DNA from 2 places in the Streptomyces sp. NPDC048523 genome. Region 1 is predicted to be linked to the other one. Evidence: predicted binding sites of a transcription regulator. Region 1 holds the regulator's gene; the other holds the start of a gene.
The links. Region 1 encodes HspR, which represses chaperone genes until heat shock. Its sites were predicted from a motif close to TTGAGNNNNNNNNNCTCAA; they were not measured.
Positions count from the first base shown of each region.

Region 2: the regulator HspR is predicted to act here: its motif matches at 2,855-2,873, upstream of lon (endopeptidase La).

Region 1 covers NZ_JBICWQ010000005.1:490,801-506,397, reverse strand. Annotated here, with positions in the region: gene ACGFWE_RS27920 (alpha-E domain-containing protein) at 1-142, shown strand, start outside; gene ACGFWE_RS27915 (transglutaminase N-terminal domain-containing protein) at 145-987, shown strand; gene ACGFWE_RS27910 (sugar ABC transporter substrate-binding protein) at 1,006-2,109, opposite strand; gene ACGFWE_RS27905 (PA14 domain-containing protein) at 2,350-4,410, shown strand; gene ACGFWE_RS27900 (fibronectin type III domain-containing protein) at 4,463-6,112, shown strand; gene ACGFWE_RS27895 (heat shock protein transcriptional repressor HspR) at 6,187-6,633, opposite strand; gene dnaJ (molecular chaperone DnaJ) at 6,639-7,820, opposite strand; gene grpE (nucleotide exchange factor GrpE) at 7,866-8,513, opposite strand; gene dnaK (molecular chaperone DnaK) at 8,510-10,354, opposite strand; gene ACGFWE_RS27875 (MraY family glycosyltransferase) at 10,449-11,468, opposite strand; gene ACGFWE_RS27870 ((Fe-S)-binding protein) at 11,685-13,967, shown strand; gene ACGFWE_RS27865 (nucleotidyltransferase domain-containing protein) at 14,092-14,583, opposite strand; gene ACGFWE_RS27860 (FG-GAP repeat domain-containing protein) at 14,698-15,597, shown strand, end outside.
Region 2 covers NZ_JBICWQ010000003.1:943,022-958,618, forward strand. Annotated here, with positions in the region: gene ACGFWE_RS20185 (spermidine synthase) at 1-116, opposite strand, end outside; gene ACGFWE_RS20190 (rhomboid-like protein) at 256-1,086, shown strand; gene ACGFWE_RS20195 (GNAT family N-acetyltransferase) at 1,052-1,804, opposite strand; gene ACGFWE_RS20200 (GNAT family N-acetyltransferase) at 2,022-2,696, opposite strand; gene lon (endopeptidase La) at 2,896-5,310, shown strand; gene ACGFWE_RS20210 (lysozyme) at 5,411-6,256, opposite strand; gene ACGFWE_RS20215 (MarR family winged helix-turn-helix transcriptional regulator) at 6,488-6,982, shown strand; gene ACGFWE_RS20220 (hypothetical protein) at 7,861-8,649, opposite strand; gene ACGFWE_RS20225 (nitrate- and nitrite sensing domain-containing protein) at 9,022-11,754, shown strand; gene ACGFWE_RS20230 (roadblock/LC7 domain-containing protein) at 11,751-12,254, shown strand; gene ACGFWE_RS20235 (DUF742 domain-containing protein) at 12,251-12,664, shown strand; gene ACGFWE_RS20240 (ATP/GTP-binding protein) at 12,645-13,301, shown strand; gene ACGFWE_RS20245 (styrene monooxygenase/indole monooxygenase family protein) at 13,317-14,570, shown strand; gene ACGFWE_RS20250 (NlpC/P60 family protein) at 14,543-15,597, opposite strand, start outside.

The DNA.
Region 1 (15,597 bases):
CCTCGACCTGCACGCCCTGGAGGAACAACTCCCGCTGCTGCTCGGGGACCTGCAGAGCGCCTGCATGGCTGCCGCGGAGGCGGTGGCGGAGCGGTTCTTCCCGTACCAGGGGCCCGTCGAATGGGCCCAGGAAGGAGCGTGAGCATGACCAGCCGCCTCCGGATCAAGCACGTCACGCACGTCTCGTACGCCCAGCCCGTCGCCTCGTCCCACAACGAGGTCCGCATGACCCCGCTGACCCTGCCCGCCCAGACCACCCTGGACTCCCGGGTCACCGTCAGCCCGGCCACGCCCACCTGGTCGTACTGGGACTACTGGGGCACCCAGGTCACCGGCTTCGACCTGATGGACCCGCACGGCCATCTCACCATCACGGCCTCCAGTCTGGTCGAGACCCACCCGGCGGGCCCGCTCCCCGTACCGCCCGCCTGGGCCGAGCTCGCCCGGCAGACCGCGGACTCACGCCTGTTGGAGTTCCTCGACCCGACGGTCCGGACGACCGTCCCGGCCACACTGGTCGACAAGGCACGGGAGCTCGCGGCCGGCCTCGACGTGCACGCGACGGCGGTCGCCGTGTCCGACCTCGTCGCCGACCGGGTCTCCTACCTCCCCGGCACGACGGGCGTGAACACCTCCGCCGCCGAGGCCTGGGAGCAGGGCGCCGGAGTCTGCCAGGACATCGCCCACGTCACCCTCGCGCTGCTGCGGGGCGTGGGCCTGCCGACGCGGTACGTCTCCGGCTATCTGCATCCCGAGCGGGACGCGGAGCTGCACCGGCCGGTCGCGGGACAGAGCCACGCCTGGGTCGAGTACTGGGCGGGCGAGTGGTGCGGCTACGACCCCACCAACCGGGTCCGGGCCGACGAGTCCCACGTGGTGGTGGGCCGGGGCCGGGACTACGACGACGTGACCCCGCACAAGGGGATCTACCGGGGGGTGCCGGGGGCACCGCCCGAGGTGACGGTGGAGTTCACGCGGGTGGCGTGAACTCCGGGGAGGGGCCGGTTACTGCAGGTCCGCCGCCGCGCAGGCGCTCTTGTAGTCCGAGGTGCAGATGTCCTTGACGGTGTAGATGCCGTCCTTGACGACCGTGCTCTTGATGTTGTCCTTCGTCAGCGCGACGACCTGGACGAGCTGGGCCGGGATGTCCTTGTCGGTGGGGCTGTCGACGCTGTCCGAGGCGAGGGCGTCGAACTGGATGCCCTTGCCCTGGACCTTCGTCACGGCCATCTCGGCGGCGGCCTCGGCCTCGTCCGGGTACGGCTTGTAGACGCTCATGTACTGCTCGCCCGCGACGATCCGCTGCACCGCGGACAGCTCGGCGTCCTGGCCCGTGATGGGCGGGAGCTTGGTCATGCCCGCGTCCTCCATCGCCTGGATGGCGGCGCCGGCCATGGCGTCGTTGGCGGAGTACACGGCCTTGATGTTGCCCTTGCCGATCGCGCTGATCGCCTCGGCCATGTCCTTCTGCGCGGTCTCGGGCTTCCAGCCGTCGACGTCGTACGTCTTGGAGATCGTCACCTTGCCGTTGAGCTCGGACATCGCGCCCGCCTTGAACTGCCCGGCGTTCGGGTCGGACGGCGAGCCGTTGATCATCACGATCTTGTCGGAGGTGTCGATGCCGGAGCCGATCGCCTCGATGAGGGAGCGGCCCTGCACCTCGCCGACGAGCTCGTTGTCGAAGGAGACGTACCCGTCGATCGGGCCCTCGGCGAGGCGGTCGTAGGCGATGACCGGAATGCCCGCGTCCTTGGCCTTCTGCACCATGCCCGCGATGGCGTGCGAGTCCACGGCGTCCAGCAGGATGACGTCGACCTTCTGGTCGATCATCTGCTGCATCTGCCCGGCCTGCTTCTTGGCGTTGGCCTCGCCGTTGGCGTAGACGGTCCTGCCCTGCTTGCTGGTGAGCTGGGCGACCTTCTTCTGGATGATCGGGTAGTCGAACTCCTCGTAGCGGGTGTTCGTCTTCTCCGGCATGAGCACGCCCACGGTGATGTCGTTGCCCTTGGTCGGGCTCGCCTCGCTCCCGCTCGCGGCGCCGAGCGCGCCACAGGCGGCCAGCGAGAGGGTCATCGTGGACGCGGCCACGGCTATGGCGATACGACGCATGGGGCTGCTCACTTCTGGTGCTTTCAGGACGCGGGCGCGGCATTGCGGCCCATGTGACTGAAAAGCCAACGCGGGGCCGCCCATCGACGTCAAGCGGAATCACTTAACGAGTGCGCAACGCCACTCTCCGCCAATGGTGTGAAGACTTGGCGCGAACACTAGTACAACCAACTTCACACCTCGCGAGTCGTGATCACAGCAGCCGCACAACTGCTGTTCCCCGTACGACCAGAGGACCGAATGAAGTCAGCCAGACGGACGACCGCAGCCGCCGTCGTCCTCGCCACCGCCGGCACCCTCGTCTCGCTGGCGGCGGCGCCCGCCCCGGCGGCCGTGTCGTGTGCCTCGCCCGTGTTCCAGCGCCAGTTCTACGCGAACACGAGCCTGTCGGGCGCCCCGAAGAAGACCGACTGCGACAGCGCGATCGACGACTCCTGGAGCGGCGCCCCGGTCACCGGCCTCCCGAAGGACAACTTCGGCGTCCGCTGGACCGTGACCCGCGACTTCGGCTCCGGCGGCCCCTTCGCGCTCGGCGCCACCGGCCTCGACGGCATCCGCGTCTACCTCGACGGCGTCCGCAAGATCGACCTCTGGAAGAACGTCTCCACCACAGTCGCCAAGACCGCCAACGTGACGATCCCGTCCGGCAAGCACACCCTGCGCGTCGACTACGCCAACTGGACCGGCGCCGCCAAGATCAAGGTCACGTACACGCCCCGGACCTCCGCCGACGTCGACAAGGTCAAGCCCCTCACCCCGACCGGCACTTCCGTCACGTACGACAAGGCCACCGGCACAGCCAAGCTCACCTGGGCGAAGAACAAGGAGATGGACCTCGCCGGCTACCGGGTCTACCGACGCCTGAAGGGCACCGCCTTCGGCACCAAGCCCCTCACGACGACGACCGGCACCTCGCACACCGACGTCCCGACACCCACCGGCGACACCTACTACTACGAGATCCGCGCCTACGACAAGGCCGGCAACGAGTCCGGCGGCACCGCCGACCAGGCCGTGACCACCGCCGACCGCACCGGCCCGGCCGCGCCCTCGGGGCTCACCGCACACGTCGATCTGTACGGAATGGTGGTCGTCTGGAACGCGGTGGCGGATGCGGCCGGCTACGAGCTGTACGAGAAGGACCCGGCCACGGGCTCGTACATCCTGATCCAGGAGCTCGCGGGGACATCCCACACCTATGGCGTTCCGGAGACGAAGGCCACCCATACCTACGTGGTGCGCGCCCACGACGCCGCGGGAAACACGAGCGCGTATTCGGCTCCGGTCAGCGCCGACGGCATCGACCGCACCGCCCCGGACAGACCGGAGAAGCTGCTGGCAGTGGTCTACGGGGGCTCGGTCGACCTCCATTGGGACGCGCCGCGCGATCGCACCGACGGCGAACTGACCAATGGCGCGCACTTCACGGTGCTGCGTTCGAAGGGAACGACGCTCGGGACCGACGCGGTGAAGGTCGCCTGCGAGTACCCGGACCACAGCACAGGCGGTGGTGAGGACTATTCCACGTTCGGGTGCCAGGACCTCGACTGGGAACTCGACACTGCGTACACCTACGGCGTCACCCTCACCGACGGCAAGGGCAACGCGTCGGCCGTTTCCGCGACGGTCACCGTCACCACCGCCGACCGCACTGCGCCGCTTCCCGTCACGGGTCTGACCGCGACTCCCCGAGCCGACGGGACGGTGCTGCGCTGGAACGCACCCGTCGACGACGACATCGCCTACTACGACGGCTGGATCGGCACGCGTCGCGACGACGGGACCGTGCGATGGCTCGACAGCTGCTTCGACGACGGGGCAGGTGACCCGCTGGCGATGCTGTGTGTCGACATCCCGGACGGCGAGACGCTGGTCTACGCGGTGACCGCACGAGACAAGTGGGGCAACTCGTTGCCGGTCACCGACCCGTCCGTTCCTACCGTGTCCTCGACGGAACTCGACACCAGAGCGGCCGAAAGCATTTACGCGGACAACGCGCCGCTGCTGGGCAGCGGAGGCTGGATCTGGACCTCCGAGGACATCACCGCGTTCGACTGGCGGTGCGAGGGCGATGTGTGTGCCGACATCACCACGTACCGGATCAGTCGCTGGGATCCGGTGACCCGTACTTACGGCCTGCTGGACACCGAGCCGGCCGTTCCGGGCACCTCGCGTTACACCTACCTCGACGAGACCCAACCGCTCGGACAGGTCTCGTACTACCGGGTCGTCGGTGTCCGCACCGACGGCACGGAGACGGCTGCCGCCCATCCCTTTCGGATCAGGCCGGACGTGGTCTGAAAACCGTCTCCCGCCCGACCGACCCTTTCATCGCTCAAAGCAAGAGGAACGTATGAACCCTGTCAGACGTACGACGGCCGGCGCGCTGGTGCTCGCCACCGCCGGCACCCTCGTCTCCCTGACGGCGGCGCCCGCCCCGGCGGCCGTGTCGTGTGCCTCGCCCGTGTTCCAGCGCCAGTTCTACGCGAACACGAGCCTGTCCGGCGCCCCGAAGAAGACCGACTGCGACAGCGCGATCGACGACTCCTGGAGCGGCGCCCCCGTCTCGGGCCTGCCCAAGGACAACTTCGGCGTCCGCTGGACCGTGACCCGCGACTTCGGCTCCGGCGGCCCGTTCGCGCTGAGCGCCACCGGCCTCGACGGGATGCGGGTGTACCTCGACGGCGTCCGCAAGATCGACCTGTGGAAGAACGTCTCCACCACGGTCACCAAGACCGCCAACGTGACGATCCCGTCCGGCAAGCACACCCTGCGCGTCGACTACGCCAACTGGACCGGCGCCGCCAAGGTCAAGGTCACGTACGCGCCGCGGACCTCCGCCGACGTCGACAAGGTCAAGCCCCTCACCCCGACCGGCACTTCCGTCACGTACGACCAGGCCACCGGCAAGGCCAAGCTCACCTGGGCGAAGAACAAGGAGATGGACCTCGCCGGGTACCGGGTCTACCGGCGGCTCAAGGGGGCCTCCTTCGGCACCAAGCCGCTCGGCACGACCACCTCCACCTCGTACAGCGACACCGCCCTGCCGGTGACCGGCGACACGTACTACTACGAGGTCCGCGCCTACGACAAGGCCGGCAACGAGTCGGGCGGCACCGCCGACCAGGCCGTGACCACGGTTGACCGCACCGGCCCGGCCGCGGCGACCGGGGTGACCGCGCTGGGCACCACGGCGGGCAACTCCGTCACGTGGCAGGCGTCCTCGTCCAAGGACGTCGACCACTACGAGGTGTGGGGAGCGCCCGTGGGGCAGTCCGACCCCGACGGGCCCGAGCCGGTCCGGGGGACCTCATGGACGGACGTGACGGCGGACGCCGGGACGGCGTACGCGTACAAGGTGCAGGCCGTCGACACGGCCGGGAACTTCGCCCCGGTCTCCGACCCGGCCACCGTCACCCGCCCCGTCGCCTCGGCGGTGCCCGCCCCGACCGGAGCCACCGGCACACCCGCCGACGCGTCCACCACGCTCGCGTGGCCCGCGGCCGACGGCGCCACCGGCTACCGCGTCTACCGGCGTACTTCCGTCAACGGCGCCTGGAGCCTGCTGGACAGCCCTGCGGGAACGTCGTACGAGGACACCTCCGCCCCGCAGGGCAAGGCCTACTACTACGTGGCCGCCGTCGACGCCCAGGGCGCCGACTCGGTGCCCTCCGCCGAGGTCACCGTCGACCGGCTCACCCCGGCCACCGCGACCGGCCCGGCCGCGCCGAAGCTGACCCTGGTCACGGAGGGAGTGCCGGCGCGCGCGCCCGTCCAGGTCACGGCGGCCCCGGGCACGGGTGACGAGGGACGCGTCCTGAAGGGGTACTCCTGGGAGATCTCGGGTGCCTGCGGCGACAGCGGCATCCGGTTCTCCACCACCGGCGCCCTCTCCTGGACGGCCCCCTGGAACGGTCCCTGCGTCGCCGAGGTGTACGCCGTGGACGCCTACGGCCGCCAGGGCACGCAGAGCGCCTCGGTGGAGTTCTTCAGCGGCCGTTGACACACACCACAGCCGCTGACGGCGCATGAAGAAGGGGCCCGGAGAGATCTCCGGGCCCCTTCTTCGTGCTGTGCCTAGTCCCTGGCCTTCTTCGGCCGCCACACCACCAGCGCGCTGGTCTGCTGCACCTCCTGGTACGGCACCAGGTCACGGCGGTACGACGCGTGCACCGCCGCCTCACGCTGCTGCATGGCCGCCGCGGCCCCTTCGACGGCCGCCTGGAGCTCGGCCACCCGGGACTGCAGCGCCGCGACCTGGTTCTCCAGCTCGATGATGCGCTTGATGCCCGCCAGGTTGACGCCCTCGTCCTGCGACAACTGCTGCACCTGGCGCAGCAGTTCGATGTCCCGGGCCGAGTAGCGCCGGCCCCGGCCCGCGGTGCGGTCCGGAGACACCAGCCCCAGACGGTCGTACTGACGCAGCGTCTGCGGGTGCAGTCCGGACAGCTGGGCCGCCACCGAGATGACGTAGACCGGGGTCTCCTCGGTCAGTTCATACGGGTTGCGTCGACGACCGTCCATCTAGATCATGCTCCCTTCGCGGCCTGGAACAGCTCCGCCCGTGGATCCTCACCCACGGTCGCCTCGCGATACGCCTCCAGCGCGTCACGAGCCTTCCCCGACAGCTCGGTCGGGACACTCACCTCGACGGTGACCAGCAGATCGCCCCGGGTGCCGTCCTTGCGGACCGCGCCCTTGCCCCGCGCCCGCATGGTGCGGCCGTTGGGCGTGCCCGGGGGCAGTTTCAGGGTCACCGAGGGGCCGCCCAGCGTCGGCACCTTGACCTCGCCGCCGAGCGCCGCCTCCGAGAAGGTCACCGGGACCGTCACCGTGAGGTTGTCGCCCTTGCGGCCGAAGACGGGGTGCTCAGCGACGTGCACGGTGACGTACAAGTCGCCCGCGGGGCCGCCGCGTTCACCGGGCGCCCCCTTCCCGCGCAGCCGGATCCGCTGGCTGTCGGACACCCCGGCCGGGATACGGACCTGCATGGTGCGGGAGGACTTGGCCCGCCCGGAGCCCTTGCAGATCTCGCAGGGGTTCTCCGCGATCAGGCCGCGGCCCTTGCAGTCCGGGCAGGGGTCCGTGAGGGAGAACCCTCCGCCGGAGCCCCTCGCCACCTGGCCGGTGCCCACGCAGGTCGGGCACACGCGCGGGTTGCCGTTGGCGTCGCCGGTGCCCGAACAGGCCTTGCAGGGGGCCTGCGAGGACATCCTGAGCGGGACCGTCGCACCCTCGATCGCCTCGGTGAAGCTGAGGGTGACCTCGGTGTCGATGTCCTGGCCGCGCCGCGGCTGGACGCGCGTAGTTCCGGAGCTGCCCCGGTTGAACAGGCCTCCGAAGACGTCTCCGAGTCCGCCGCCGAAGCCGCCGGCTCCCTGGGCCCCGCCCTGGGCGCCGCCTCCGAAGAGGTCGCCCAGGTCGAAGTTGAAGGAGCCACCCGCGCCGCCCGGCCCCGGACGGAAGCCGCCGTTGCCGAACAGGGCGCGGGCCTCGTCGTACTCCTTGCGCTTCTTGGGGTCACCGAGGACGTCGTTCGCCTCGGAGATCTCCTTGAAGCGCTCCTCGGCCTTGGTGTTGCCCTTGTTGGCGTCCGGGTGGAACTCGCGGGCGAGTTTCCGGTACGCCTTCTTGATCTCGGCCTCGGTGGCGTCCTTGGGGACGCCGAGGACCTTGTAGTAGTCCTTCTCGATGAAGTCCTTGGTGCTCATCCTCGACGTGCCCCCTTTCCGGTGTCCCGATCGTTCTCTTCGACCTCAGCCCTCCTCAGGGCCGTTGTCCTTGTCGTCGCCGGCCTCGGACCCGTCCTCGGCCTTGACCGTCTGCGCGCCCGGCTGCGGCTCGGCCACGGCCACCCGCGCGGGGCGGATGGTGCGCTCGCCGATGCGATACCCGGGCTGCAGGATCGCCACGCACGTCGTCTCGGTGACGTCGGGTGCGTAACTGTGCATCAGGGCCTCGTGGATCGTCGGGTCGAAGGGCTCGCCCTCCTTGCCGAACTGCTGGAGTCCCAGCTTCGCCGCCACGGTCTCCAGCGACTCCCCGACGCCCTTGAAGCCGCCGACGAGTTCACCGTGTTCCCGCGCGCGGCCGATGTCGTCGAGCACCGGGAGGAGCTCGGTCAGGAGGTTCGCGATGGCGATCTCCTTGACCGTGATCCGGTCCCGCTCCACGCGGCGGCGGTAGTTCTGGAACTCGGCCTGGAGCCGCTGGAGGTCCGCGGTGCGCTCGTCGAGCGCCTTGCGCGACTGGTCCAGCTGGGCCGTCAGGCCGGCGATCTGCGCTGTTGCGTCCCCGGCCGGGGCCGCCCCTTCTTCGGGGGCGGCCTTCGGCTCGGCGTCGTCGGGGGTGGCGCCGGAGGGGACGTCGGGCTTCTCGTCGAAGCCCGGGGTCTCCTCCGTCACGCGGCACCGTCCTTGCGCTCGTCGTCCACGATCTCGGCGTCCACGACGTCGTCGTCCGCCTTGGCCTCGGAGGCACCGGCGTCCTCGCCGCCGGCGGCCGCTCCGGCCTGGGCGTCGGCGTACATGGCCTGGCCGACCTTCTGGGAGACCGCGGCGACCTTCTCGGTCGCGGTACGGATCTCCGCGGTGTCCTCGCCCTTGAGCGCGGCCTTCAGCTCCTCGACGGCGGACTCGACCTCGGTCTTGACCTCACCGGGGACCTTGTCCTCGTTGTCCTTGAGGAACTTCTCCGTCTGGTAGACGAGCTGCTCGCCCTGGTTGCGGGTCTCGGCGGCCTCGCGGCGGCGGTGGTCCTCCTCCGCGTACTGCTCGGCCTCCTGGCGCATCCGGTCGACCTCGTCCTTCGGCAGCGAGGAGCCGCCGGTGACGGTCATCTTCTGCTCCTTGCCCGTGCCCAGGTCCTTCGCGGTCACGTGCATGATGCCGTTGGCGTCGATGTCGAAGGCGACCTCGATCTGCGGGACACCGCGCGGGGCCGGCGGCAGACCGGTCAGCTCGAACATCCCGAGCTTCTTGTTGTACGCCGCGATCTCGCGCTCGCCCTGGTAGACCTGGATCTGCACGGACGGCTGGTTGTCCTCGGCGGTGGTGAAGATCTCGGACCGCTTGGTCGGGATCGTCGTGTTCCGCTCGATGAGCTTGGTCATGATGCCGCCCTTGGTCTCGATACCGAGGGACAGCGGGGTCACGTCGAGGAGCAGGACGTCCTTGACCTCACCCTTGAGCACACCGGCCTGCAGGGCGGCGCCGATGGCGACGACCTCGTCCGGGTTGACGCCCTTGTTGGCGTCCTTGCCGCCGGTGAGCTCCTTGACGAGCTCGGCGACGGCGGGCATACGGGTGGAGCCACCGACGAGGACGACGTGGTCGATCTCGTTGATGGAGACGCCGGCGTCCTTCATGACGTTGAAGAACGGGGTCTTGCAGCGCTCCAGGAGGTCCGCGGTCAGCTGCTGGAACTGAGCCCGGGTGAGCTTCTCGTCCAGGTGCAGCGGGCCCTCGGCGGAGGCGGTGATGTAGGGCAGGTTGATCGAGGTCTCCGTCGAGGAGGACAGCTCGATCTTCGCCTTCTCGGCAGCCTCACGCAGACGCTGCAGCGCCATCTTGTCCTTGGCGAGGTCCACGCCGTGACCGGACTTGAACTGCTGCACCAGGTAGTCGACGACGCGCTGGTCCCAGTCGTCACCACCGAGGTGGTTGTCACCGTTGGTGGCCTTCACCTCGACGACGCCGTCGCCGATCTCCAGCAGGGACACGTCGAAGGTGCCGCCACCGAGGTCGAAGACGAGGATCGTCTGGTCGTCCTTGTCGAGGCCGTACGCCAGCGCGGCCGCGGTGGGCTCGTTGACGATGCGCAGGACGTTCAGGCCCGCGATCTCGCCGGCCTCCTTGGTCGCCTGACGCTCGGAGTCGTTGAAGTACGCCGGGACGGTGATGACCGCGTCGGTCACCTTCTCGCCCAGGTAGGACTCGGCGTCCCGCTTCAGCTTCTGGAGGATGAAGGCGGAGATCTGCTGCGGGTTGAAGGGCTTCCCGTCCAGCTCCATCTTCCAGTCGGTGCCCATGTGCCGCTTCACCGAACGGATGGTCCGGTCCACGTTGGTGACCGCCTGGCGCTTGGCCACCTCGCCGACCAGCACTTCGCCGTTCTTCGCGAAGGCGACGACGGACGGCGTGGTCCTGGCACCCTCGGCGTTGGTGATGACGGTGGGCTCGCCGCCTTCGAGAACGCTGACGACGGAGTTAGTCGTGCCCAGGTCGATGCCGACCGCACGTGCCATGGTTGATTCCTCCAGCTGACTTGAGTGGAACAGACTCAAGTGTGCACGACAGCCCCGGCTCGGTCAACAGACCTGAGTCGTCCAGGCTCAACTCTTATCCGTTCCTTACACGCAACTGGCCTCTGACCTGCGTCGATACCGGACGAGGCGCACTGCCGGACTTCACACGAAGGAGTGCGAGTACGACGACCAGGACGCCCCCGGCCACCCAGAGAGCGCCGGTCGCGGCGATCCACCCGAGGTGCACCAGGACCGCGACGAGTACCCCGCCGAAGGCCGCGACACCCAGCACGACGGACGCGCCCTGCGGAGTGAGCCCGAGCCGCCGCAGCCGGTGGCCGAGATGGTCGGGGGCGGCACGCAGCAGCGGCCGCCCGGACAGCAGCCGGGCCAGGACGACGAGCACGACGTCGGCGCTCACCACCGCCGTCAGCGCGAACAACACCCCCGCGCCGGAGCCGAGTTCCTGCCCCGCGCGGGTCGTCACGGCCGCGGACGCGAGCACGAACCCGGTGAACAGCGCCCCGCACGCGCCGAGTCCCGCACGCGCGGGATGCCAGTTGTGCATCAGGAACCCGGTCAGCGCGGCGGCCAGCACGCTCAGCAGCACGGCGAGCCCGTCCATCACTTCGGCCGCCGCACAGGCCCCCGCCCCGAAGGCGGTGACGACCCCGACGGTCCCGGCGAGCCCGTCGGCGTGGTCCAGCGCCTTGAACCCGAGGGCGACGAAGACGATCCAGCCGGCCGCGAGGAGACCTGCCGCCACCCCCGTCTCCTCGTACGGCACGACACACGCCGCCGCCACGGCCGTACCGCCCACGAGGAACCGTGCCTTGACCCGCCGTACGTCGGCGACGAGCCCGAGGAGGGCCACGCCGGCCCCCGCGACGAGCAGCCGTCCGACATCGGGCCCGAGCGGGGTCACGCCCCGCCAGTCCCCGACGAACGCCACGCCACAGGTGGCCGCCACCATCGCCACACCTCCGGACAGCGGCATCGGCCGTCGCCATCGCCGGTCGACGATCCCGAGGCGCAGGGCGGCCACCCGCAGCACGGCGGTGAGCACGGCGGCGAGGAGCAGGGCGGAGGTGGCGGCAAGGATCCCGTAGAGCACGAGCCTAAATTAGCGCCGTATGTACCAATTCATCACGAATAACACGATCGGGTTTTAAGGTAACCCTCAGCGATTCAGATCACTGCGTGCCCGGCTACAGTGCGGCGGAGGATGGGGGTAGTCTCAGACGGACTGCATAAGTTACCGCTTAGTAATGACGAGAATCCGTCCTCGCGGACCTCTCGTAGACCCCTCGCAGGCCCGAGGAGCCCCGAAATGCAACTCGCCGCGATCATCGTGTCGCTGGTCCTGACCGTGGTCGGCGTGGCACTGCTCGCACGCGCCATCGGCCAGTTCGTCCGGTACTTCAAGCTGGGCCAGCCGGTCCCCGCCGGAAGCAGGACCGACAACCCCTACGCACGCAGCGTGACGCTGGTGAAGGAGTTCCTCGGCCACACCCGGATGAACCGGTGGGGCGTCGTGGGCTTCGCCCACTGGTTCGTGGCCGTCGGCTTCCTGACCCTGCCGCCCACCCTCGCGCAGGCGTTCGGCCAGCTCTTCAAGGCCGACTGGGTGCTGCCGGTCATCGGCGCGTTCCTGCCGTTCGAGATGTACATCGAGTTCATCGGTGTCATGACCGTGCTCGGCATCGCCGCGCTCATCGTGATCCGCCTGCTGAGCCTGCCCTCCCGCCCCGGCCGCAAGTCCCGCTTCGCGGGCTCCAAGGCGGGTCAGGCGTACTTCGTCGAGTACGTCATCCTCACCATCGGCCTCGCCATCTACGTGCTGCGCGGCCTGGAGGGCGCGCTGCACCACGTGGACGGCTACGAGGCCGGGTACTTCGCCTCGTACCCGCTGGTCCTGGCCTTCAAGGGCCTGAGCGTCACCGCGCTGCAGAACCTCGTCTACCTCGTCGCGACGATCAAGATCGGCACGTCCTTCGTGTGGATGATCGTCGTCTCGCTCAACACCAACATGGGTGTGGCCTGGCACCGCTTCCTGGCCTTCCCGAACATCTGGTTCAAGCGCAACGCGACCGGTGAGACGGCCCTCGGCGGTCTCCAGCCGATGACGAGCGGCGGCAAGCCGATCGACTTCACCGACCCCGGTGACGACGACGTCTTCGGCGTCTCCCAGGTCGAGCAGTTCTCGTGGAAGGGCCTGCTGGACTTCTCCACCTGCACCGAGTGCGGCCGCTGCCAGTCGCAGTGCCCCGCGTGGAACACCGGCAAGCCGCTCTCCCCCAAGCTCCTCATCATGTCCCTGCGCGACCACGCGCACGCCAAGGCGCCGTATCTGCTGGCCGGCGGCGGCAAGACGATGGAGGGCGAGGAGAAGGCGTCCGAGGAGCAGCTGAAGGACGTCCCCGCGGCGGCTCTCGCGGAGGCCGAGCGTCCGCTGATCGGCACGGCCGAGGAGAACGGCGTCATCGACCCGGACGTCCTGTGGTCCTGCACCACCTGCGGCGCCTGTGTCGAGCAGTGCCCGGTGGACATCGAGCACGTCGACCACATCGTCGACATGCGCCGCTACCAGGTCATGATCGAATCGGCCTTCCCCTCCGAGGCGGGCACGATGCTCAAGAACCTGGAGAAGAAGGGCAACCCCTGGGGCCTGGCGAAGAAGCAGCGCCTGGAGTGGCTCAAGGAGGTCGAGTTCGAGGTCCCGGTCGTCGGCCAGGACATCGAGGACCTCACCGAGGTCGAGTACCTGTACTGGGTCGGCTGTGCGGGCGCCCTCGAGGACCGCGCCAAGAAGACCACGAAGGCGTTCGCCGAACTCCTCCACATCGCGGGCGTCAAGTTCGCGATCATGGGCGGCGACGAGAAGTGCACCGGCGACTCCGCCCGCCGCCTGGGCAACGAGCCCCTGTTCCAGGAGCTCGGCATGGAGAACGTCATGGCGCTGAACATGGCGTTCGGCGAGGAGCTGGACGACGACGGCAAGGTGGTCCCGGAGTCCGCCAAGCCGAAGTCCGCGAAGAAGATCGTCGCGACCTGCCCGCACTGCCTGAACACGATCGGCAACGAGTACCCGCAGCTCGGCGGCGACTACGAGGTCATCCACCACACCCAGCTGCTCCAGCACCTGGTGGACGAGGGCAAGCTGGTCCCGGTCACGCCGGTCGAGGGCATCATCACCTACCACGACCCCTGCTACCTGGGCCGCCACAACAAGATCTACACGCCCCCGCGCGAGATCATCGCGGGCGTCCCGGGCCTGCGCAACGAGGAGATGCACCGCCACAAGGAGCGCGGCTTCTGCTGTGGCGCCGGTGGCGCGCGGATGTGGATGGAGGAGCGGATCGGCAAGCGCATCAACAACGAGCGCGTCGACGAAGCTCTTTCCCTCAACCCCGACATCGTCTCGACGGCCTGCCCGTTCTGCCTGGTCATGCTCACCGACTCGGTCAACGGCAAGAAGAACGACGGCAAGGCGAAGGAGTCGATCCAGGTCGTCGACGTCGCCCAGCTGCTGCTGCAGTCCGTGAAGACCCCGGGCGACCCGCAGGACGCGGCGGAGGCGGAGAGCGAGCCGGAGCCGGAGCCGGTGAAGTAGCGCTCACGACGGTGCTGTTCGGCGCCCTCGGGTCCCACCGGGCCCGGGGGCGCCGCGTCTTTGCGGTCTCCGCGTCTTTGCGGTCTCCGCGTCTTTGAGGTCTCCGTGCAGAAGCGGTCTCCGCTCAGAAGTGGGTGGCGATCCCGAAGACCCGCCAGAGCTGAGCCATGTCGTGCCGGTCATGCTCCGAGGGCTCGTACCCCTGGTGGAAGTAGACCTGCTGCTCGGCGGACAGACACGGAACGGCCGTCCCGCCGATGCTCCCGGTCACGAAGCCGGCGGCCGGGTACGCGAAGGGCCGCTCCGGCTCCCCCGACGCCTGCACGGCGGAACCGTCCCCGGCGAAGACCAGCGGGTGCAGATCGACCTCCCGTCCGCCGGGAGCGGTGACCACGAACCGCACCGGCCGCAGGTCGAGGCTCTCCACGAAGCCCGCGCCTGCCAGGGCCGCCACCACAGCGGGCTCCTGCTCCCGCCGGTGCATCAGGTCCAGGTCGCGATGGTCCCGGGTCTGCTCGCCGACCAGCGCGTCGATCCCCCACCCACCCCCGACCCAGACCTCCGCCCCGGCCCGCCGCAACAGGTCCAGGATGTGCAACACCGCGTCCACGTCCACCACTTGACTCCAGGGTCGTACGGGGCTGTCGCCACCTGTCGAACACGTGCATCATTGCCGGGGTCGTTGTCCATGATGCTGACGGGGTGAACGGTGCGCGCGCGTAGAGGTGTTGTGGGTACGGCGGCCCTGTGTGGCACCCTCCTCCTGGCCGCCTGCGGTCCCACCCCGCACACCGGATCCGCGGACCGCACCCCGGTACGGAACGCCGACGCCCCGGCCCGACTCCCCGTCCCGAAGGGCAAGGGCAGCAAAACCCCGGACGACTTCAACGGCGACGGACACCGCGACCTCGTCCTGGGCGACCTGGTCAAGGAGCAGGCCCACGCCGACGACCCCGGCATCGGGATCGTCTACGGCAGCGAGCGCGGACTCGTCCCGGGCGCTCGGCAGTTGATCGCCCCGGCCCGGCAGGGCGCGGCCACCGACGGCCAACTCCCCGCCCTGTTCGACGCGGAGGCCACCTGCGACCTGGACAAGGACGGCTTCACGGACCTCGTCGTCTCCACCGACCCGCCCTACGACGGCCAGGGCCAACCCCCGGTCCCGCTCCAGATCCTCTTCGGCTCCCCGACCGGCCTGACCGCCAAGGCCGTTCACCTCACCGTCCCGCCCGCCGCCCGCGTCGGCAACGACTGGCCCGACCAGCCGGTCTGCGGCGACTTCGACGGCGACGGCGCGAAGGACCTGGTCCTGCATGCGACCGGCGGCCATCTCACCTACCTGCGCGGCCCGTTCACCCGCGCGGGTGCCCCCAGCGCCGCCGGCGCCCCGATCCGGTCGCCCGGCGAGGTCCCCACGGGCCCGGCCTCCGACGTCGACCGCGACGGTTACGACGACCTGATCGTCCGTACGACCCAGGGCACCGGCCCCTCCGCCGTCGTCCTCGGCGGTCCGGCGGGCCCGACCCGCACCGGAGCCGTCCTGCCGTCCGGCATCGACGTGGCCCTGGGCTCCTTCGGCCGCGGCAAGGCCCTGGACGCGGCGGTCGGCGCCATGGGAGGAACGTCACTG
Region 2 (15,597 bases), on a different contig from region 1:
AGGAAGCAGCCGTTGGCGATGATCTGGAGCAACTCGCCGTGCCGCCGCAGGACGACCTCTCCGTACGGGCCCTCGCGACGGTCCAGGACTTCGGGAATGTCGTACGAGGTGGGCATCGGCCCATCTTGGCAGGTACGGCGACCGGGCCGGGGCTCCTTGAGAAGTCCCTGTGAATCGGGGCCGGGGTGGCGTCGGTCACAGACAGCGGGCGGGTGGGGCGCGAAGGGTGGGGTGGGACGGAAGGAGCAGCTCACCTTGGAACGGACCACGCCCCCAGCCCCTTCCGACCCGCCCGCACCGAAAGCTCCTGCCCCGGACGCGTGCTTTCCGGACGTGGCCGCGCTCCTCGACGGGGTGCCCCGGCAGCGGGGACGGGCCGAGCGGTGTGCCGCCGGGACACCCGCGACACCCCCGGCAACGACCGCCCCGGACACCGGATTTCGCGTCCTCCGGCTCCAGCGGCTGCTCCCCACTCCCACCGGGACACCGTTCACCTTCGTCTACGGCGCCGTCCTGGCCGCCGTCTCCCTGGTCGCCGCGCAACTGGACCCCGCCCTCGTGCACACCCTGTACCAGGGCTCCAGCACCGATGTCGCGCACCTCGTGCGGATGCCCGTCCTGGTGCTGGTGGCCAGCGCGCTGTGGATCGCGGGCGGGATCCTCTCGCCGTACGCCCTCGCCCTGCTGTTCGTCCTCACCGCGCTGGAGCGGCGGATCGGCGGAGTGCGCACGGCGGGTGTCTTCCTGCTCGGGCATGTCGGGGCGACCCTCGCCACGGAGGTCCCGACAGGCCTCGCGGTCCTGGCCGGGCATCTGCCCGCCAGTTCGCTGCACCGCCTCGACTACGGCGTCAGCTTCGGCGTGGCCGCGTGCCTCGGCGCGCTGGCCGGACTGCTCCGGCCGTGGCTGCGCTGGTCCTTGCTGGCCCTCTTCGGCTGGCTGCTGGTGACCGACCTGATCGCGTTCACCGACCCGATGACCGACTGGGGTCACCCGATCGCCCTGGCGATCGGTGTCGCGACCTGGCCGCTGCTGCGGCGCCGCGGCGCAGTCAGCGGGCCGGCGGGGTCCAGACGTACGGCGTAGTCGTGGTGATCGCGTGGAAGCCGAGTCGGCGCAGGATGGGCGCGCTGTCGTCCGACGCGTCCACGTGCAGACAGGTGACCCCGCGGGAGACGGCGAGAGCGGCGCGTACGGCGACCAGGGCGCGGTAGATGCCCCTGCCCCGCCACTCGGCGAGCGTGGAGCCGCCCCACAGGCTCGCGAACTCGGTGCCCGCGCGGAACACCAGCCAGGCGGCGCACACCACTTCGCCGCCTGCCTCGGCGACGTACACCGCGATGTCGTCCGGCGCGGTGGCGACCCGGCCGATCAGGTCGTCGGCGAGCCAGCTCCGGTCCTCTCCCCACACCGTCGACTCCATCGCGGCGATCCGGCGCATGTCGGCGTCCGCCATGACGCGACGCACGGTGACGCCTTCCGGGAGCACGGGCTGTCGTACGGCCAGCTCGGCGGCCCGGCCGACCAGGACGGTCTCCCGCTCCTCGGGCACGAAACCGGCCGCGCGGAGTCGTTCGGTTAGGTCGGCCGGGGTGTCGTGGGAGCGGGTCTTCCACTCGACGGCCTCGCCGCGCGCCGCGAAGAAGTCCCGTTGCCGCGCGATGAGTTCGTCGAGCGCGTCGCCCTCCACGCCGAGGTCGCGCGGCCCGCTCACGAACCCTCGGAACTGACCGACGATCCGCAGCAACGGCCCGTCCTGCTCGTACGTCACCCCCGCGGGCGGGGTCGGGGGAGCACCGCGCATCTGGTCGTCGTAGGCGGAGAGGAGCGGGTGTGTGCCTGCCGTGATGATGGTCGGCCTCTCGGTCGTGATGGTCGTCCCCCGCGCGCGTGTCTCGTGGCCGTCGGGAAGAGGAAGGGCCGGCCCGGTGTTGCCCGTCGTGCGGCCGGTGGGAACCACCGGAGCATGACAGAGACCGTCCTCTGCCGTCTCCGGATTTCCCGCGGGCGGTGACGGGCCGTCACCCGGCGTCCGGTCCCACGAACTTCGCACTGGTGAGCGGAGCTTCCACATGCCAGCCCAGAGCCTCGTACAGGCCCCGGCCCGCGGGCGTCCCCGCCAGTACGCCGGTCTGCGCCCCCGTGGCGGCCGCCACGGCCTGGAGGGTGCGCATGACGAGACTGCCCAGTCCCCGGCGCCGATGGGCGGCCGCGGTCTCGATCTGGTCGAAGACGGCGGTGGCGCCGGTCGGGGCGACCTGGCCGCGCGCCGCGAGGGAACCGTCGGGCGCGGCGACGAGCATGCGCGTGACGCCGCGGACGGTCCAGGTGCGCAGCCGGTATCCGGCGGGCGCGGCGGGGCGTTCGGCCGGCGTGGTCGTGGTTGTGGCCGTGGTCAGGGGGACCGTCATGAGGAAGCCGGGTTCGGGATCCACCCACCAGCCCTCGCCGAGCCAGCCCCCGACCACCTCCGGGTCCTGGAACACCTTGAGCCACACCCCGGCCCCCGTCACCCCGTCCGCCACCTGGCGTACGGCCTTCTCGTCCACGTCGTCGCCGAGCGCGTCGAAGACGTGCCGGGACACATGCGCGAGCTGTCCCACGTCGATGGTGAAACCCCACGGCTCATGCTCCGGAGCCGCCGCCCCGCGGGACACGACCCAGCCGGTCACCCACGCCTTTACGACTCCGTCCATGACATCCATGACATCCCCCTGTAATGGTCGCTCGCGGTAGGTGGCTATTACCTGTCCGGTACCGGACGACCATAGGGCCCTACCCGCCGATTCCGGCAGTCGTGATCGCCGACAGCGAACAGGCAAACGGGTGGGGAACATTCGAAGGCCGCGGGGCATTGAGTCGGCATAGCTCAACTTGACTGCCTAAGGGGAGATCATGGCTTCGACGTCCACACCGCTCACCCTGCCCGTGCTGCCGCTCGACGACGAGGTCGTGCTGCCCGGAATGGTGGTTCCGCTGGACCTGAACGACACCGACGTACGCGCCGCGGTGGAGGCCGCCCAGGCCGCCGCCCGCTCGGAACCCGGAAAGCCCAAGGTCCTCCTGGTGCCACGCATCGACGGCACCTACGCGAGCACCGGAGTGCTCGGCACCGTCGAGCAGGTCGGCCGGCTGGCCGACGGCGACCCCGGCGCGCTCATCCGCGGCCGGAGCCGGGTGAAGATCGGTGCGGGGACCACCGGCCCGGGCGCCGCGCTGTGGGTCGAGGGGACCACGGTCGACCAGACCGTCCCCGACCCGCTGCCCGGCCACGCGACCGAACTGGTCAAGGAGTACAAGGCACTCGCCACCGCCTGGCTGCGCAAGCGCGGCGCCTGGCAGGTCGTGGACCGGGTGCAGGCCATCGACGACGTGTCCACCCTCGCCGACAACTCCGGTTACTCGCCCTTCCTGACCACCGAGCAGAAGGTCGAGCTGCTGGAGACCGCCGACCCGGTCGCCCGCCTCAAGCTCGCCACCCAGCAGCTGCGCGACCACCTCGCCGAGCAGGACGTCGCCGAGACCATCGCGAAGGACGTCCAGGAGGGCGTCGACAAGCAGCAGCGGGAGTTCCTGCTCCGCCGTCAGCTGGAAGCCGTACGCAAGGAACTGCGCGAGCTCAACGGCGAGCAGGAGGGCGAGGAGTCCGACGACTACCGCGCCCGCGTGGAGGCCGCCGACCTGCCCGAGAAGGTGCGGGAAGCCGCCCTCAAGGAGGTCGACAAGCTGGAGCGGTCCAGCGACCAGTCCCCGGAGGGTTCCTGGATCCGCACCTGGCTGGACACCGTCCTCGAACTGCCGTGGAACGAACGGACCGAGGACGCGTACGACATCCAGGGTGCCAAGGAGATCCTCGACGCCGAGCACGCGGGCCTGGAGGACGTGAAGGAGCGGATCACCGAGTACCTGGCGGTGCGCAAGCGCCGTAACGAGCGGGGCCTCGGGGTCGTCGGCGGCCGGCGCGGTGGTGCCGTGCTCGCCCTCGTGGGCCCGCCCGGCGTCGGCAAGACCTCGCTCGGCGAGTCCGTCGCGCACGCCATGGGCCGCAAGTTCGTCCGCGTCGCCCTCGGCGGCGTCCGGGACGAGGCGGAGATCCGCGGCCACCGGCGGACGTACGTCGGCGCGCTGCCCGGCCGGATCGTGCGGGCCATCAAGGAGGCGGGGTCGATGAACCCGGTCGTCCTGCTCGACGAGATCGACAAGGTGGGCTCCGACTTCCGCGGCGACCCCGCGGCGGCCCTCCTGGAGGTCCTGGACCCGGCGCAGAACCACACCTTCCGCGACCACTACCTGGAGGTCGAGCTCGACCTGTCGGACGTCGTCTTCCTCGCCACGGCCAACGTGCTGGAGGCGATCCCGGAGGCGCTGCTCGACCGGATGGAGCTGGTCCGGCTCGACGGGTACACGGAGGACGAGAAGATCGTCATCGCCCGTGACCACCTGCTCCCGCGCCAGCTGGAGCGGGCGGGACTGGAAAAGGACGAGGTCGTCATCGACGAGAGCGCCCTGCGCAAGCTCGCCGGCGAGTACACGCGCGAGGCGGGCGTCCGCACCCTGGAGCGGTCGATCGCGAGGCTGCTGCGCAAGGTGGCGGCCCAGCACGAACTGGGCGAGCGGGAGCTGCCGTTCACGGTCACGGACGAGGAGCTGCGCGGTCTGATCGGCCGGCCGCACCACGTGCCCGAGTCGGCCCAGGACCCGGCGGAGCGCCGGACCGCGGTCCCCGGTGTCGCCACCGGACTCGCGGTCACCGGAGCGGGCGGGGACGTGCTGTTCGTCGAGGCGTCGCTGGCCGACCCGGAGACGGGCGCGGCGGGTCTGACGCTGACCGGCCAGCTGGGTGATGTGATGAAGGAGAGCGCGCAGATCGCGCTGAGCTTCCTGCGCTCGCACGGCGCTGAGCTCGAACTGCCGGTCGCTGACCTGAAGGACCGGGGCGTGCACATCCACTTCCCGGCGGGCGCGGTCCCCAAGGACGGCCCGAGCGCGGGCGTCACCATGACGACGGCGCTGGCCTCGCTGCTCTCCGGCCGGCTGGTCCGCACGGACGTGGCCATGACGGGCGAGGTCTCGCTGACCGGCCGGGTCCTGCCGATCGGCGGCGTGAAGCAGAAGCTGCTCGCCGCGCACCGCGCCGGGGTGAGCACGGTCATCATCCCCAAGCGCAACGAGGCCGACCTGGACGACGTCCCGGCGGAGGTGCTGGACAAGCTCGACGTCCACGCCGTCACCGACGTCCGACAGGTCCTGGAGCTGGCGCTGTCCCCGGCGACGAACGGGGCCGCGCCGGAGGTCCCGGTGGCGGCGTGACGCCGTAGCCCGTCAGCGGGCTGCGGCCGCCGACACCGGTTGAGGTGGAGGCCCGGGTTCTCGTGAGGGAGGCCCGGGCCTTCGCCGTACCCGGGGCGGGTCAGCCGTTGGCCAGCGCCTGTACGCGGTCCGGGGCGCCGTTGAAGCGGTCGTGGTCGCCGACCGTGGGGCCGGTGGAGGTGTACTGCCACATGGTGTACGTGCTCCAGCCGGCCGGGAGGGTGCCGGCGGTCGAGGCGTAGTGGGCGATCCAGAGCGGGTTGGCGGAGAAGCCGGCGTAGTTGCCGGTGCACTGGTTCCACCAGCTGGTGGCGGTGTAGATGACGGCCTGCCGGCCGGTGCGCGCCTTGTACTGGTTCAGGAAGTCGCGGATCCAGGTGACCATCGCGCTCGGCGACTTGTCGAAGCAGGCGTCGCCGTACGGGTTCCACTCGATGTCGAGCACCCCGGGGAGGGTCCTGCCGTCATTGGACCAGTCACCGCCGTGGTCGACGAAGTAGTCGGCCTGTGTCGCGCCGCTCGTGGTGTCCGGGGTGGCGAAGTGGTAGGCCCCGCGGATCATCCCGACGCCGTGGGCGCCGGTGTACTGCTGGGAGAAGTAGGGGTTCGTGTAGTACGTCCCCTCGCTCGCCTTGGTGTACGCCCACCGGACGCCGTTGTTCCACAGGGTCGGCCAGGCGACGTTGCCCTGATAGCTGGCGACGTCGACCCCCTCCGTCTGGGTGGCACGGATGTCGGCGGGCAGGCCGTCCTGGCCGTCGTGCGCCACGACGCCCATGCCCATGTGGGCGTCGCCGCGGGCCGGGGTGGCGGTGGCGGTGGCGGTGGCGTCGGGGGCTTCCGCGGCCGGGGCGGGGGCCGCGAGGAGCAGGGAGAACGCGGTGAGCAGGAGACCTATGAGGAAGAGGCGTCGGGGACGTATCTGTTCGGGTCTGCGCACGGGCATGGCGTGCCTCCGGGGGCTCGGTGACGCTCGGTGGGACATGACTGAGTGACCTTTGGGGATGACGTGGGCATGCCAGTCACCTCTCTGAAGACGCTCCGTACGAGGACGACGGGTCGGGAAGTGGGACCGGCGGCTGCCATTGGTCCAGCCCTGCGAAATACTTACGGGGCTGCGGTGATGTCGCAATCTGGCGGAACATTCACGGCCGGGAAATTCAAGGCAGGGGCTGACGTGCACGAAGAGGAAAACGGCGGCGGTGTCCCGGGCGGGGCCGAGGTGGCGCCGAGCGGTGTGGACAAGCCCGGATTCCTGGCGCTGGAACGTGAGTTGACCGTCCTGCTGCGCCGTGCCCGGGCCAACCAGGGGGAGATGGCCCGCGAGGTCCACCCCGACCTGGAGTCGGCGGCTTACGGGCTGCTCGTCCGTCTGGATGAATGCGGCCGTCAGCGCGCCACCGAACTGGCCGCCTACATCGGAGTCGGCAAGGCCACGATGTCCCGTCAGCTGCGCGCCCTGGAGGACCTGGGCCTGGTCGCCCGCGCGCCGGACCCGGCGGACGGCCGGGCCTGGCTGGTCGACCTCACGCCGGAGGGCCGCTCCCGTGTCCAACGGGTCCGCGACGCACGCCGGGCCCGGTACGCGGGCCGCCTGGCGCACTGGGACTCGAGAGAGGTGACGGAACTGGCGCGACTGCTGCACCAGCTGAACCGGGGCATGGAGAAGTAGGTGGCGTTCCACCATGTGAGGTAGCGGGGCGTCCGTTGGTGGTGCCGTTGAGCAGGCCGTGCGGTGGTCTGCTCCGAGCGGGTGCCGTCTGCTGGTCCGGTCCGGCTGGGTGTCCGTGGTGGTGGTGCCGGGTGGGTGCCGTCGAGTGCGTTGGTGGTCTCGTCCGGCCGGGTGTCCGTCGAGGTGGTGCCCGGTTGGCACCGAGGGCGCCGCACGGCGGTCTGTTCCGCCGTGCCGGTCGCCGGTCGACGCAGTCGAGGATGCCGTGCAGGGTCCGCTCCGGCTCGGCGTCCGCGGTATCGCTGCCCAGCCGACGCACGCGCGTCCGCTCCGCCGGGCCGTACCCCGACCGTCAGGCGGGTCGGCGACCGCTCGTGCGGGCCGACGGGGCCGATCTTCTCGCGCCGCTCGGCAGGCCGCAGCCCTGGCCGTGTCCTCGCCCGTGCAGCGTTCGGGGTGACCCGCTCACGGGCCTGTCTGCGACCGCCCGTGCGGCCCAACGCGGCCGGGGTTCCCCACCGCTCTCCGGGACGCAGTCCGGACCGTGCCGCCAACCCGTCAGGGCTCGGGGTGACCAGTCACGGGCCGGCCGGTGACCGTCGGTGCGGGCCGACGTGGCTGGGGTTGCCCACCGCTCGGCGGGACGGGACGCGGTCCTGTCCGTGCCGCCAGCCCCGTCCAGGGTTCGGGGTGACCCCCCGCTCACGGGCCGGCCGCCGCCGGCGCGCCCGGGCTCTCCGTATGGATCTGCGGGACGCGACCCTGGCCGCCTGCCTCCGATCGCCCAGGGTTCGGAGCTACCGGTACTGCCACTACCGACCGGCGTGGCCGGGATTCGCGCCTGGACGTGCGTCCCGACCTCCCAGGGCGGGCCGGGCTCACAGTTCCGCGTACACCACCGTCGCGTCGTCGTGGGTCTTGCTGCGGCCCAGGTGCGTCCGGGGCTTCGCGTCCGCCCGCTCCAGCTCCCGGACGCGGTCCACCAAGGCCTGTGCCCCCTCCTTCCGGACGAAGGTGAAGCAGTCGCCCCAGCCGCCCTCGTGGAACTTCTCCACCCACCGGGCCGCCCCGTCCGTCAGCGCCAGCAGGGTGCGTACCGACGACCGCGGCAGCACCCCCGTCACCGCGCGCCCCGCCACCGACGGATCCGCCGCCGCCGTGAAGAAGCCCCCCTCCTTGTTGCGCAGGTGGGCGTCGATCAGCGCGTCCGTGGCCAGGGAGGCGTGGGGGAGACGGGAGAGACGGTCGTCCAGCACCGCCGTGACCCTGCCGTCCGGCGCCTCCACCAGCAGTGCCGAGTCCGACAGGACCAGGTACTCGACCGACTCCGGGGACCACCGCGCCATCACCACCGTCGCCTGCGGCGTACGCGGGTGAGAAAGGTCACAACCTTCACCATGTGTCTCAGCTGTGCGTGCGATGGCGCGGGACAGCACCTCGGCCGGCGGAACATCCATGAGCGAAACGGCCAGTTCGGTCAGCGCCCCGCCGAGCCGGGCCGTGAACCAGGGGACGGAATGCAGACAGCCGGTCGGACCGGTGGGCGGGGTGACCCCGTCGAGGGCCACCAGGACGCCGCCCCGTCCGGACGCGGGGAGCGCGACGCTCGCGAAGTCCTCGTTGGGCCGCTGGACATCGCCGGGTTCCGAGACAAGTTCCGTACGCATTCGGCCAGTCTGCACGAGCCCTTCACAAGCTTCGCCAAAGCATGGCAACGATCCCGGAATTGACGCAGTCGCGCAGGTCAGCCGCCAGGTTTGAGGTGGAATGGCTGCCCCCGGGCACGCGTGGTGGCGAATCCTGCCATCGGTCTTCGCCGGCGTCCAACCGGCCCGCCGCCCCGGGTCCGTGCGTGTGCCGCGGGAACTTGCCCGCCAACTCCCCTCCGGGGTTCACTCCTTCGGGTGGCGGCTCAGGCGATGGGCGACCACCGCCCACCGGCGCTGGGAGGGTCGGGAACCGTACCCCGGTGTGCACACCAGTTGACGGAGCGTCACCCCGGGCCCATGGGTATCACGAGTTCAGGAATGCGAGCAGCGGTGCAGAAGACGCGGCCTCGTCGCACAGGCAAGCAGACGGCCTCCGGCAACGGCGCGGAGCACACATCCGCCACGCCGGGCGCCCCCGGGACTCCTGTCGGCAAGGGCCGCCCCACCCACGTCCGCACCCGGCTGATTCTCGCCGCCGCCGTCGTGGCCGCCGCGATCGCCGGGGCCGGCGCCCCCTCCCTCGTCACCGCCTCCGGAGAACTCCACGACTCCCAGGACCTGGTGACGCTCGCCGAGCAGACCCAGGACGCCCTCGACCTCGCCCACGCGCTCGCCGACGAACGCGACGAGGTCACCCCCTACATCGCGGCCGGACGGCCCAGGGCGAAGGCGCCCGGCGAGCAGTCGAGCGCCCGCGTCGACCGCCAGGCCGAGGAACTGCGCGCCGACAGCGACCTGTCCCCGACCCTGCGTGCCGACCTCGACGACATCGCCGCCGTACGACGCTCCGCGCTCACCGGCAGGACCACCGCGCTCGAGACGCACAACGCCTACTCCGCAGCCATCACCGAACTGCACCGCCTCGCCGAGGAACTGGCCGAGAAGATGCCGGCCCGCGCCGGCTCCGGCGCCTACTCCCTCGCCGAGCTGGACTCCGCCGTACAGCAGGCCGCCGCCACCCGCGGACTGCTGCTCGCGGCGCTCGGCGTGCCGACGTCGACCGAGAGCGACTACGACCCGATCACCGGCCTGACGACCACCAGGAAGGTCTCCTCGGCCGCCGACGCCAAGCAGCGTGAGGCGCTCAGCGCCGCCGCCCAGCAGGCCCGGCTGCGCTCCGACGCGGCCCTCGCCGACTTCCGGGAGTCCGCGCCCGCCGCCGCCAAGGCGAGCTACGACTCCACGGTCACCGGCCCCGAGGTCAACTCCGCCGACAAGTACCTCGCCGCCCTCACCGACCAGCCCACCTTCACCGACGGCGAACTCGGCACGAGCACGAGCAAGGTCGACGCCGCCCTGTCCGCCCGCGTCGACCTGATGCGCGGCGCCGAGTCCGCGCTCTTCGACCGCCGCGTCAAGGCGCTGGAGCAACTGCGCGACGACGACGTCACCGCGCTGGAGCTGCGGGTCGCGATCCTCGGCGCCCTGATGCTGCTGGCCGTCGGTATCACCACCGCCATGGCCCGCACCCTGACCCGGCCCCTGTCCGTGCTGCGCCGCGGCTCCGCCCGGCTCGCCGGGGCCGAGGACCCCACGACCCAGGAAGCGGTCTCCTTCACCGGCCGCAACGACGAGTTCGCCCAGGTCGTCCGCTCCGTCAACACCCTGCACGCGCACGCCGTCGCGCTCGCCGAGCGGATCGCCACCCTGGAGTCCGACCGCAAGCACCTGGTCGGCCAGCGCCAGAAGATGGCGGACGCCCGCGAGCAACTGAAGGAGGAACTCGCCGAGTCCGCCGCCCAGTTGGAGCGCCTGCGCACCACCATCGGCGCCACCTTCGTCAGCCTGGCGCTGCGCACCCTCGGCCTCGTCGAGCGGCAACTGGCCGTCATCGAGGGCCTGGAGGAGCGCGAGCAGGACCCGGAGCGCCTGGCGACCCTCTTCAAGCTCGACCACTTCGCCACGGTCATGCGCCGCCACAGCGAGAACCTCCTCGTCCTGGCCGGCACGGAACACGTGCAGCAGAGCGCCGGGCCGGTCCCGCTCGTCGACGTGGTCCGCGCCGCCGTCAGCGAGATCGAGCGCTACGAGCGCGTCCGCATCGCCGCCCTGCCGCCGCACGCCCACGTGGCCGGCTTCGCCGCGGACGACCTCTCGCACCTGCTGGCCGAACTGATGGAGAACGCCACCTCGTTCTCCCCGCCCGACCTGCCCGTCGAGGTCTCCGGCTGGCTCCTGGAGAGCGGCGAGGTCATGCTCTCCGTGCAGGACGAGGGCATCGGCATGACCGCCGAGCGGATGACCACCCTCAACTCCCGCCTCGCCGACTTCGATCCCGAGGCCGCCTACGAGTCGCGCGACGAGGGCGACGAGGGGCTGGGCCTCGGCCTGTACGTCGTGGCCCGCCTCGCCCACCGGCACGGCGTCCGCGTGCAGCTGCGCGAGCAGAAGCAGGGGGGTGTGGCCGCGGTGGTGGTCCTCCCCAAGCCGCTGCTCACCGCCGCACCCGCGTCCGCCGTACCGGCCTCCGGCACCGGCCCGGTCACCGGCGCGACCCACTCCTTCTCCCTCCCCGGCGCGGACGCGGAGGCCAACTCCAACGTCCTCAGCGGCCGTTCGGAGGGCGGCGACCCCCTGGTGGCCCTGGCCGAGAACGCCGTACGCGACGCAGAGGCGGAAGCGGAGCCGGAGTCGAAGCCGGCGCCGGAGTCCCCCGCCGAGACGACGATGGAACTCCTCGCCCCGGTACCGGCACAGGGAGAGCCGGACCCCGTACCGGACGAGCCGTCGGCACCGGAACCCGCCGCCGCAGGCGAGACCGAGACCGAACACACCCGCGCCGACGAGGAGCCCCTCACCGACAAGGGCCTCCCCAAGCGCACCCCCAGGATCACCGCACCCACCACCCCGGCCCCGCGCCGGCGCAACGCGTCCGTGGACGCCGACGCACTCCGCCGCAGGCTCGGCGGCTTCCACCGGGGGGCGGAAGCCGGACACCGCGACGTGGCGGCGGAGATCAAGGAACAGACCGGCGAGACCCAGCTGCCGGCCGCAGAACACCGCACACAACGCACCGCATCCGAAGAAGCCACGGGGGGCACAGCCGAGGAGGCAAGCAGTTGACCGCGCCCAGTACCTTCGGACTGAGTCGTGAAGCCCGCAATCTCCACTTCCTGCTGACCAACCTCGTCGAGGAGGTCCCCGGCGTCCAGTCCGTCGCCGTGGTCTCCTCCGACGGCCTGCTCCTGCTCTCCTCCGACGCCGAGCGCAACGCGGAGGCACGCGAGGCCCGGGACGGCAAACCCTCCGGCCCGCGAGGCTCCGCCGCCGACCTCGCGACCATCGTCTCCGGCATCGGCAGCCTCACCCTCGGTGCCGCCAAGCTCATGGACTTCGGCGCGACGAAGCACACCATGATCGCGATGGACGAGGGCAGTCTGTTCGTGATGTCGATCAGCGACGGCTCGCTGCTCGGTGTGCACGGCTCGGCGGACTGCGACATGAGCGTCGTGGCGTACCACATGGCCCTGTTCGTCGGCCGTGCCGGACACGTCCTGACCCCCGAACTCCGCAGCGAGCTACGGCAGTCGCTGGAGCACGACGCGACAGGGAGCGCCCGATGACGAACAGGCCCGAGCTCCCGGTCCGCGGCGGCGACCGCAAGGCCGCCCGGGTCCGCCCGTACTCGCTCACCGGCGGCCGGACCCGCTTCGGCCACGTCCTCCTCGTGGAGACGTTCGTGGCGAGCACAGCGGCCCTCGAAGCCGCCGAGGAGCGCAAGGAGCTCACCAACGGCGGGCTGCGGTCGGTCATGCCGGAGCTGCGGGCCATCGTCGAACTGTGCCGCCGGATGCGCACGGTGGCCGAGATCGCCGCGCTCCTGAAGATGCCGCTCGGCGTGGTCCGGGTGCTCCTCAGCGACCTCGCGGACCAGGGAAAGATCCGTGTGTACGGCACCGGGACCGGTCACGGTACGGGCCGTCCCGACCGCGCTCTGCTGGAAAGGGTGCTGAGTGGACTCCGTCGTCTCTGACGCCGCCGCCTCCCAGGCGTTCGGCGTCACCCCGTTCGTCGATGTCGAGACCGACGACAACCTCAGGTCCTGGCAGACGGACCGCACCCGGGCCCCCATCGCCACGAAGATAGTCGTGGCCGGCGGCTTCGGCGTCGGCAAGACCACCCTCGTCGGCACCGTCTCGGAGATCGAGCCCCTCCAGACGGAGGCGCTGATGACCGAGGCCAGCGAGCAGGTCGACGACCTCACCGGCACCCCGGAGAAGGTCACCACCACCGTGGCCATGGACTACGGCCGCATCACGCTCGACGACGACCTGGTCCTGTACCTGTTCGGCACACCGGGCCAGGAGCGGTTCTGGTTCATGTGGGACGACCTGGTGCGCGGCGCGATCGGCGCGGTCGTCCTCGCGGACACCAGGCGGTTGAAGGACTGCTTCCCGGCGCTGGACTACTTCGACGGCTGTGGGATGCCCTACGTTGTCGCGGTCAACCACTTCGACGGCAGCGATCGCTTCGAACCGGAGGACGTGCGGGAGGCCTTGACCATCCCCGCCCACATACCTGTCATGATCATGGACGCGCGGCGGAAGATCTCGGTGATCGAGACGCTCCTGTCCCTGGTCGGCCACGCACTGGATGTCACCCCCGAGTAGGAGAACAGCACCCGCATGCGGAAGATACTCGTCGTCGGAGCCGGCCAGTCCGGCCTCCAGCTCGCCCTCGGCCTCCAGTCGCACGGGTACGAGGTCACCCTGATGTCCAACCGGACGGCGGACGAGATCCGCGCCGGCCGGGTCATGTCGACGCAGTGCATGTTCCACACGGCACTCCAGCACGAGCGCGATCTCCAGCTGAACTTCTGGGAGTCCCAGGCCCCGAAGATCGAAGGACTCGGCGTCTCGGTGGCGGCCCCCGGCTCGTTCGACCCGGGCCCCTCGCAGCGCGCGATCGACTGGCTGGGACACCTCGACGGGTACGCGCAGTCGGTCGACCAGCGCGTGAAGATGGCCGGCTGGATGGAGACGTTCGCCCAGCGCGGCGGCCAGCTCGTCATCCACGGTGCCGCGGTCGGCGACCTCGACTACTTCTCCCGTACGTACGACCTCGTGCTGGTCTCGGCCGGCAAGGGCGAGCTGGTCTCCATGTTCGCGAGGGACCCGGAGCGCTCCCCGTACCGCGAGCCGCAGCGCGCGCTCGCCGTCTCCTACGTCCACGGCCTGGGCCCGCGCCCCGAGCACCCGGACACCGAGGCCGTGCGCTGCAACCTCGTCCCTGGTGTCGGCGAACTGTTCGTCATGCCGACGCTCACCACCTCCGGGCGTGCCGACATCCTCTTCTGGGAGGGCATACCCGGCGGCCCGCTCGACGTCTTCAACGGCGTGAAGGACCCGGCGGAACACCTCTCCCTGACCCTGGAACTCATGGAGACGTTCCTGCCCTGGGAGTACGCGCGCGCCACGAACGTCGAACTCACGGACGCCGGTGGCACGCTGGCCGGCCGCTACGCGCCCACCGTGCGCAATCCGATAGGCCGCCTGCCCGGTGGGGGACTGGTCCTGGGCGTGGCCGACGTCGTCGTCGCCAACGACCCGATCACCGGGCAGGGCTCCAACTCGGCGTCCAAGTGCGCGGCCTCCTACCTCGCGTCGATCCTCGACCAGGGCGAGAAGGAGTTCGACGAGGAGTGGATGCGGGCGACGTTCGAGCGGTACTGGGCCACCGCCCAGCACGTCACCAAGTGGACCAACGCGATGCTCGCGCCGCCGCCGGAGCACATCCTGAACCTGATCGGCGCGGCCGGACAGCTGCAGCCGGTCGCCGACCGCTTCGCCAACGCCTTCAACGACCCGGCCGACTTCGAGAACTTCTTCTACGAACCGGAGAAGACGCAGGCCTACCTCGCCTCGGTCGCGGGTGCCTGACCGGCGCCGTCCGGACGTACGGCCCCGAGCAGCGGGTGGGACGCGAGCGGGGACAGCTTGATCTTCTCGCCCGTCCTCGGGGCCTCGATGACCTCGCCGCGGCCCACGTACAGCGCCACATGCGTGGCCCCGGGGAAATAGAGGACCAGGTCGCCCGGCCGCAGGTCCTTCAGCGGAACCCTCGGCAGCCGGGCCCACTGCTCCTGGCTGGTCCTCGGGATCCGGGTGCCGGCATGCGCCCAGGCCCGCGAGGTCAGCCCCGAACAGTCGTACGTCCTCGGACCCTCGGCGCCCCATTGGTACGGCTTCCCGAGCTGGCGCCGGGCGTACTCCAGGGCCTTGTCGCCCTTGCGGGTGGGTCCACGGTTGTCGTCGCCGAGGGCGCCCGAGGTGGTCAGCTCCTGCTGCGCCTTCTCGATCCCCTTCTCCTCGAACTCGGCCAGCCGGGTGAGCTGTTCGGCGGTGAGGGAGGCGAGGAGATCCTCCACGCCGGCGAGCTTGCCCCGTACGGCGTCCCGCTCCTTCTTCTGCCGGTCGGCGAGCGTGAGCTGGTCGTCGAGCGCCTTGCGCGCCTTGCGGGCCAGTTCGTCGGCGCGGTGCTCGGTGCCGGACAGGCGGCCCACCGTCTCGGCCCGGTCCCGCGCCAACCGGCCGATGACATGGCCCTGTTCGAGAGCGTGCTGGGGGTCGCGGGCGAGCAGGAGACGGACGTACGGCGAGATACCGGTGCTGTTCTGGTACTGCTGGCGGGCCAGCCGCCCCGCGGCACCCCGGCTGTCGTGCAGCGAGAGCCGGGCCTTGGAGAGCGCGGCGTCCAGCCGGCTCACCTCGGCGCGCTTCGCCTTCAGCTTCTCCTCGGTGGCGTTGTAGGTCTCGGTGGCCTCCTCGGCCTCCCGGTACAGCCGCTGAAGATCCGTCAGCAGCTCGGCGACGGACCGCTCACGCGGCTCCGGCTCCGGTACGGCCGTCGCGGGCGCCGGTGCCAGGGCGGTGCCGGCCGCCACCGCCGCCGTACACACCAGACGCA